One region of the Streptomyces sp. NPDC107550 genome, then DNA from elsewhere that is predicted to be linked to it. Evidence: riboswitches for the same ligand, from Rfam matches in the RefSeq annotation. Region 1 holds a riboswitch; the other holds the start of a gene.
What was found. A riboswitch is a leader RNA that binds a small molecule or an ion and turns the genes downstream of it on or off. The one in region 1 is predicted to bind cobalamin.

Region 1 (3,363 bases):
TCGAGACGGTCCCGCCACAGTTCGAGGGCCGCGGCGCTCCGTGTCGTACCCAACTCCTGGGCAAGTTGGGGTACTCGGGGGTCGCGCAGGGTGCACACCACGTCGTTGTCGGCGGGCAGGCGCGCACGCGTGACCCCGCTGGCGACCATGTGCGCGTCGCACAGGATGGGCGCTCCGGCGCGCAACGCGGCGCGCGCCGCCGACACGACCCCGGCCGAGTAGCCGATGTCCTGGACGAGGTCCACCTGCCCGCAGGCGTGGATCATGCGGACCGCGACCTGCGCCACGTCCGGCGGCAGCGCGGCGAGCGGGGCCGCGGCCTCGGCGCGGATGGTGGCAAAGGACTCGCGGTAGATCGCCGCGCCGTCCTTCTCGTAGTCATACACGGGTTTCGGCTCTTTCACCTGGGTGCGGGCTCGGGCAGGCGGGTGTCGTACGTGCCGTCGGGGCGCGCCACGACATCGACGTACGGGACGGTCGGGCGGCCGCAGCGGCGCTCGCAGCCGGACCAGTACGTGGGCAGGACGGGGTGCCGGGAGACGGCGTCGGCGCGGATGTCGGCGTGCGCCTTGGCGCAGCCGGGCCGTCCGATGCAGGCGCCGGTGCGGGCGGCGGGGGAGTCCGGGTCGGTCAAGAGGCCGGTGGCGGTGAGGAGTTGGGCGTGGCCGGCGTCCGCGCCGGGGACGACGACCGTACGGGCCGGGGTCAACCGCAGTTCTCCGGCGGGGAGTCGGCCCGCCAGGTCCGTCAGCGCCCGCCACTGCTCCGGCGTCGCGGAGCCCAGCGGGAGGACCGCTTCCAGGGGCGCGGGGCCGGTCGGCGGCGCGGGCTCGCCGTGCTCGCAGCCGGGGTGCGCGGCGAACGGAACACCGGTCAGCGCCCGCGCCAGACGCGCCGTCAGTTCGCTTGCGGGCGTGGGCAGTTCGGACGTACGCCAGACCCGGGCGGGCGCCGCCTCGCGGGCCGCCGCGACGAAGACCTCCGCCGCCCGCACCGCCGCCCGCGCCGCGTCCTCGTACGGTACGTGGAAGCCCGTGCCGTCCGCCCCGAGCCGCACGCAGCCGCCGCCGTCCGGCAGGCCCCGCACCAGCACGTCCGGGCCGAGCGCCGGTATGTCCCCGCGCCCGTCGTCCAGGCCGAACAGGAACCGCCCCGACAGCCCCGGCGTCACCCCGCTCGCGCACACCTCGGCGTCCAGCGCCCGCAGCCACCCCCGTACGTCCACGAAGCCGCCGCCGTCGAGACCCGAACGCGGCGACGCCACCACGTTGCGCACCCGCTCGTGCGCCGCCGACGGCAGCAGCCCGGCGTCCGCGAGCCGCGCCGCGAGTTCCCCGCCGCATCCCTCACGCAAGCCTCTGAGCTGCACGTTCCCCCGGGACGTCAGATGCAGGGCGCCGTCACCGAGCGCGCCGGACGCCTCCGCGAGCGCCCTTGCCGCCGTCGCGGGGAGCACCCCGCCGGGCAGCCGCACCCGCGCCAGGAACCCGTCGTCCGCCGCGTGCAGCCGCAGCGCGCCGGGACACGCGTCGCCCCGGGACGTACCGGACGAACCGGGATCAGAGGGTATGAGGGAGTCGGACATGCCGGGGAGCATACCTACCGCACGGACCGCCCACCTGTGACCGGCGTCCCGTACCGGCCCCCGCCCCCGACCCGTACGATGCAGGCAACAACATCGCCAGCGACGGCGACAGGGGAGGAAGCCCGGTGCGAATCCGGCGCGGTCCCGCCACTGTGAGCCCCCGTTCTTGAGACGGGGGTGAGCCAGGAACTCCCGCCGTCACGCACTACCCGGGGCGCGGACACCCCGAGGAAGGCCAGACGCCGCATGCCCCAGCAGCTCCTGCTCCTGTCGACGTCCGACACCGATCTGCTCAGCGCCCGCGCGGCGAACGCCCGGGACGGCGCCCCCCTCGCGTACCGCTTCGCCAACCCCTCCCGGCTCCCGCTCGACGACCTCGACGCCCTCCTCGACGGCGCCGCACTCGTCGTCGTCCGCCTCCTCGGCGGCGTCCGCGCCTGGCAGGACGGCATCGACCGGCTCACCGCCGCCGGTGTCCCGCTCGTCGTCCTCAGCGGCGAACAGGCGCCCGACGCCCAGCTCATGGCCGCCTCCACCGTGCCCGTCGGCATCGCCGCCGAAGCGCACAAGTACCTCGCGCACGGCGGCCCCGCCAACCTGGAGCACCTGGCCCGCTTCCTGTCCGACACGGTCCTGCTCACCGGCCACGGCTTCGACGCGCCCGCCCCCGCCCCCACCTGGGGCCCGCTGGAGCGCACCCCCGCCGGCGGGGAAGGACCGGCCGTCGCCGTGCTCTACTACCGCGCCCACCACATGAGCGGCAACACCGCCTTCGTACACGCCCTGTGTGACGCGATCGAGCAGGCCGGAGCCCGCCCGCTCCCGCTGTACGTGGCTTCTCTGCGCGCCCCCGAACCCGAACTCATCGACGCGCTGCGCCCCGCCGACGCCATCGTCACCACCGTCCTCGCCGCCGGCGGCACCCGCCCCGCCGAGGCGAGCGCGGGCGGCGACGACGAGTCCTGGGACGCGGGCGCCCTCGCCGCGCTCGACGTACCGATCCTCCAGGCCCTGTGCCTGACCTCCTCGCGCGCCGACTGGGAGGCCAACGACGAGGGCGTCTCCCCGCTCGACGCGGCCAGCCAGGTCGCCGTGCCCGAGTTCGACGGCCGGCTCATCACCGTCCCGTTCTCCTTCAAGGAGATCGACGCCGACGGCCTCCCCGCGTACGTCGCCGACCCCGAGCGCGCCTCCCGCGTCGCCGGCATCGCCGTACGCCACGCCCGCCTGCGGCACATCCCCGCCGCCGACAAGAAGCTCGCGCTCGTCCTGTCCGCGTACCCCACCAAGCACTCCCGCATCGGCAACGCCGTGGGCCTCGACACCCCCGCCTCCGCCGTCGCCCTGCTGCGCCGGCTCGTCGCGGAGGGGTACGACTTCGGCGACCCCGCCGACATCCCCGGCCTCACCTCGGGCGACGGCGACGAACTGATCCGCGCGCTCATCGACGCGGGCGGCCACGACCAGGACTGGCTCACCGAGGAACAGCTCGCCAAGAACCCGGTCCGCATCCCCGCCGCCGACTACAAGCGCTGGTACGCGACGCTCCCCGCCGAGCTGCGCGAGTCCGTCGAGCGGCACTGGGGGCCGCCGCCCGGCGAGATGTTCCTCGACCGCTCCCGCGACCCCGAGGGCGACATCGTGCTCGCCGCCCTGCGCCGCGGCAACCTGCTGATCCTCATCCAGCCGCCGCGCGGCTTCGGCGAGAACCCCATCGCCATCTACCACGACCCCGATCTGCCGCCCTCCCACCACTACCTCGCCGCCTACCGCTGGAT
Region 2 (3,363 bases), on a different contig from region 1:
AGCCGAAGACGGCGGTGGCCATGTCCGCCGTGCTGAACCTCCTCGGGGCCTTCCTCTCCGTCGAGGTGGCGAAGACCATCTCCGGCGGCATCATCAACGAGGACGGGCTCAAGACCGAGGTCATCTTCGCGGCGCTCGTCGGCGCCATCCTCTGGAACCTGCTGACCTGGCTCGTGGGCCTGCCGTCCAGTTCCTCGCACGCCCTGTTCGGCGGCCTCATCGGCGCCGCGGTCATGTCGATGGGCTGGTCCTCGGTCAACGGCGGCACGGTCGTCACCAAGGTCCTCCTCCCCGCGGTCGCCGCGCCGATCGTCGCCGGCCTCGCCGCGATGCTCGCCACGCGCCTGACCTACCGGATCAGCAAGAAGACCGACCAGAAGGCCACGGCCAAGGGCTACCGCGCCGGGCAGATCGCCTCGGCCGGCCTCGTCTCCCTCGCGCACGGCACCAACGACGCGCAGAAGACGATGGGCATCATCACGCTCGCCCTGATCACCGGCGGCGTCCTCGCCCCCGACGCCGACCCGCCGCTGTGGGTCATCGTCTCGGCGGGCCTCGCCATCGCGCTCGGCACGTACCTGGGCGGCTGGCGGATCATCCGCACCATGGGCAAGGGCCTCACCGACCTCGCCCCGCAGCAGGGCTTCGCCGCGCAGACCAGTGCCGCGACGGCGATCCTCGCCTCCTCGCACATCGGCTTCTCGCTCTCCACGACGCAGGTCTGCTCCGGCGCCGTGATGGGCTCGGGCCTCGGCCGCAAGGGCGGTGTCGTCCGCTGGTCGACCGCCACCCGGATGTTCGTCGCGTGGGGCCTGACCCTGCCGGCGGCCGGTCTGGTCGGCGCGGGCGCCGAGTTCCTCACCAAGCAGGGCCCGTGGGGCATCGGCCTGACCGCCGCGCTGCTCGTGGCCGGCTCCGGGATCATCTGGAAGCTCTCGCGCCGCGACTCCATCGACCACACCAACGTCACCGACGACACGATCGGCGCGGACACCCCGGCGGCCGAGCCCGCGGGCGTCGTGACCACGGCCATCGCCGCCGTCACTCCCCCGCCGGCCGGCGCGCTCCTCGCCGAGGACCTGCCCGCCGCGGCAGCCGCCGCCCCGGCGGCCGTCGCCGACCCGCCGCGCCCCGCCGGCGCCACGCTGTAAGGAAGCAGGACCAGCTATGAAGATCGACTGGGCGGCCCTCGGCTCCGTCTTCGGCGTCAGCCTCGTGGTCACGGTGGCCCTGGTGGGCCTGTTCACGCTCGGCATCGTCGGGCTCTCCAAGCGGGAGAGCGCGGCGCGCGAGGGGGGCTCGGCCGCGGCCGTCGCCTCCGGCGCGTACCTCTGTTTCGCGCTGTGCGCGGCCGCCGTCGGCTACGGGATCTTCCTCATCGTGGCCTGACCGGCATCCGGCTCGGAAAGGGGCGGGGTACGGGACGCGCATGTCCCGTACCCCGCCCCTCGCCGTGTCCGCCACCGCCGTACGGGCGTCGCGGCGCCGTCCCCGTATGACGAAGGTCCCACTGGTCAACCGCGAGTTGACTGCCCTTCGCGGGGCGTGATGGACTTCCCCCGCCATTGACGGCAGCAGTAGAGGAAGCCGGTGCGAATCCGGCGCGGTCCCGCCACTGTCAGCCCCCTTCGCCGGGGGTGAGCCAGGAACTCTCGCCGCCGTTCTCGTCGAACCAGGGCGTGGACACCCTGAGTGAGGACAACTACCGCCATGTTCGCCCCGCGCGGCGTCCGGCGGGCCGAGCGCGCGTACGCGTACGGCACCGCCGCCGGCCTTCTCGTCGACTTCCTCCTGGGCGATCCGCGCCGGGCGCATCCCGTCGCCGCGTTCGGCCGGGCCGCGTCCGCCGCCGAGCGCCTGCTGTGGCGCGACGACCGCGGCCGGGGCGCCCTGCACACCGCGCTCTGCGTGGGCACCGCCGCGACCGCGGGCAGCCTCGCCGCCCGCGCCCTGCGCCGCTCCCCCGCCGCCACCGCCGCGCTGACCGCCGCCGCCACCTGGGCCGTCCTCGGCGGCACCTCGCTGGGCCGGGAGGCGCGGGCCGTGGGCTCCGCCCTGGAGGCCGGGGACGTGGAACTCGCGCGGGAGCTGCTGCCCCGGCTGTGCGGGCGCGATCCCGAGCACCTGGACGCGGACGGCATCGCGCGCGGAGTCGTGGAGTCCGTCGCCGAGAACACCTCCGACGCCGTGGTCGGCGCGCTGGTGTGGGGCGCGGTCGGCGGGGTGCCGGGGCTGCTCGCGTTCCGCGCGGTGAACACCCTGGACGCGATGGTGGGGCACAAGTCGCCCCGGTACCGCAGGTTCGGCTGGGCCGCCGCCCGTCTCGACGACGTCGCCGGCTGGCCCGGCGCCCGCCTGACGGGGGTGCTCGCGGTCCTGGCCGGCGGGCGGCCCACGGCGGCGCTGGGGGCCTGGCGCGCCGACGCGAAGCGGCATCCGAGCCCGAACGCCGGGGTCGTGGAGGCCGCGTTCGCGGGCGCGCTCGGGGTCCGGCTCGGCGGCACCCTCGCGTACGGCGGGCGGGTCGAGCACCGGCCCGTGCTCAACGCGCCGGGCCGCGCGGTCCGGGTGGGCGATGTGGAACGGGCGGTGCGGCTCTCGCGCCGCGTGTCGGTACTGGCACTGGGAGTGTGTGTGGGCGTGCGGATGCTGTGGGCGGGCCGGCGATGAGCGGCAAGCGCGGGGGCGGCCTGCTGGTCGCCGGGACGACGTCGGACGCGGGCAAGAGCGTGGTGACGGCCGGGATCTGCCGCTGGCTGGCGCGCCAGGGCGTGAAAGTGGCGCCGTTCAAGGGGCAGAACATGTCCCTGAACTCGTTCGTGACGCGAGAGGGCGCCGAGATCGGGCGGGCGCAGGCCATGCAGGCGCAGGCCGCGCGCGTCGAGCCGAGCGCGCTGATGAACCCCGTGCTGCTCAAGCCGGGCAGCGACCGCAGCAGCCAGGTCGTCCTGCTGGGCAAGCCGGTCGGTGAGCTGAGCGCCCGCGGCTTCTTCGGCGGGCCCGAAGGACCGGGGGCCGGGGCCGGGCTGCGCGGCGGGCGGCAGGAAGCGCTGCTCGACACGGTCGTGGGATGCCTGGAGGAGCTGCGGGGCAGTCATGACGCCGTGATCTGCGAGGGCGCCGGCTCCCCGGCCGAGATCAACCTGCGCCGCACCGACATCGTGAACATGGGCGTCGCGCGAGCCGCCCGGCTGCCGGTCCTGGTCGTCGGGGACATCGACCGGGGCGGTGTCTTCGCGTCGTTCTTCGGTACGACGGCGCTGCTCGCCCGCGCGGACCAGGAGCTGGTCGCCGGGTATCTGGTCAACAAGTTCCGCGGTGACGTGAGCCTGCTCGAACCGGGCCTCGACATGCTCAAGGACC

Region 2: another riboswitch for cobalamin. It lies ahead of ACZ7LY_RS26765 (cobalamin biosynthesis protein); the one in region 1 lies ahead of cobN (cobaltochelatase subunit CobN).

The regions. Positions count from the first base shown of each region.
Region 1 is NZ_JBVKBC010000034.1:12,509-15,871, reverse strand. Features, by position in the region: gene ACZ7LY_RS29655 (precorrin-8X methylmutase) at 1-386, opposite strand, end outside; gene ACZ7LY_RS29650 (cobalamin biosynthesis protein CobG) at 401-1,585, opposite strand; cobalamin riboswitch at 1,672-1,799, shown strand; gene cobN (cobaltochelatase subunit CobN) at 1,832-3,363, shown strand, end outside.
Region 2 is NZ_JBVKBC010000026.1:25,301-28,663, reverse strand. Features, by position in the region: gene ACZ7LY_RS26775 (inorganic phosphate transporter) at 1-1,151, shown strand, start outside; gene ACZ7LY_RS26770 (hypothetical protein) at 1,168-1,389, shown strand; cobalamin riboswitch at 1,553-1,674, shown strand; gene ACZ7LY_RS26765 (cobalamin biosynthesis protein) at 1,711-2,670, shown strand; gene ACZ7LY_RS26760 (cobyric acid synthase) at 2,667-3,363, shown strand, end outside.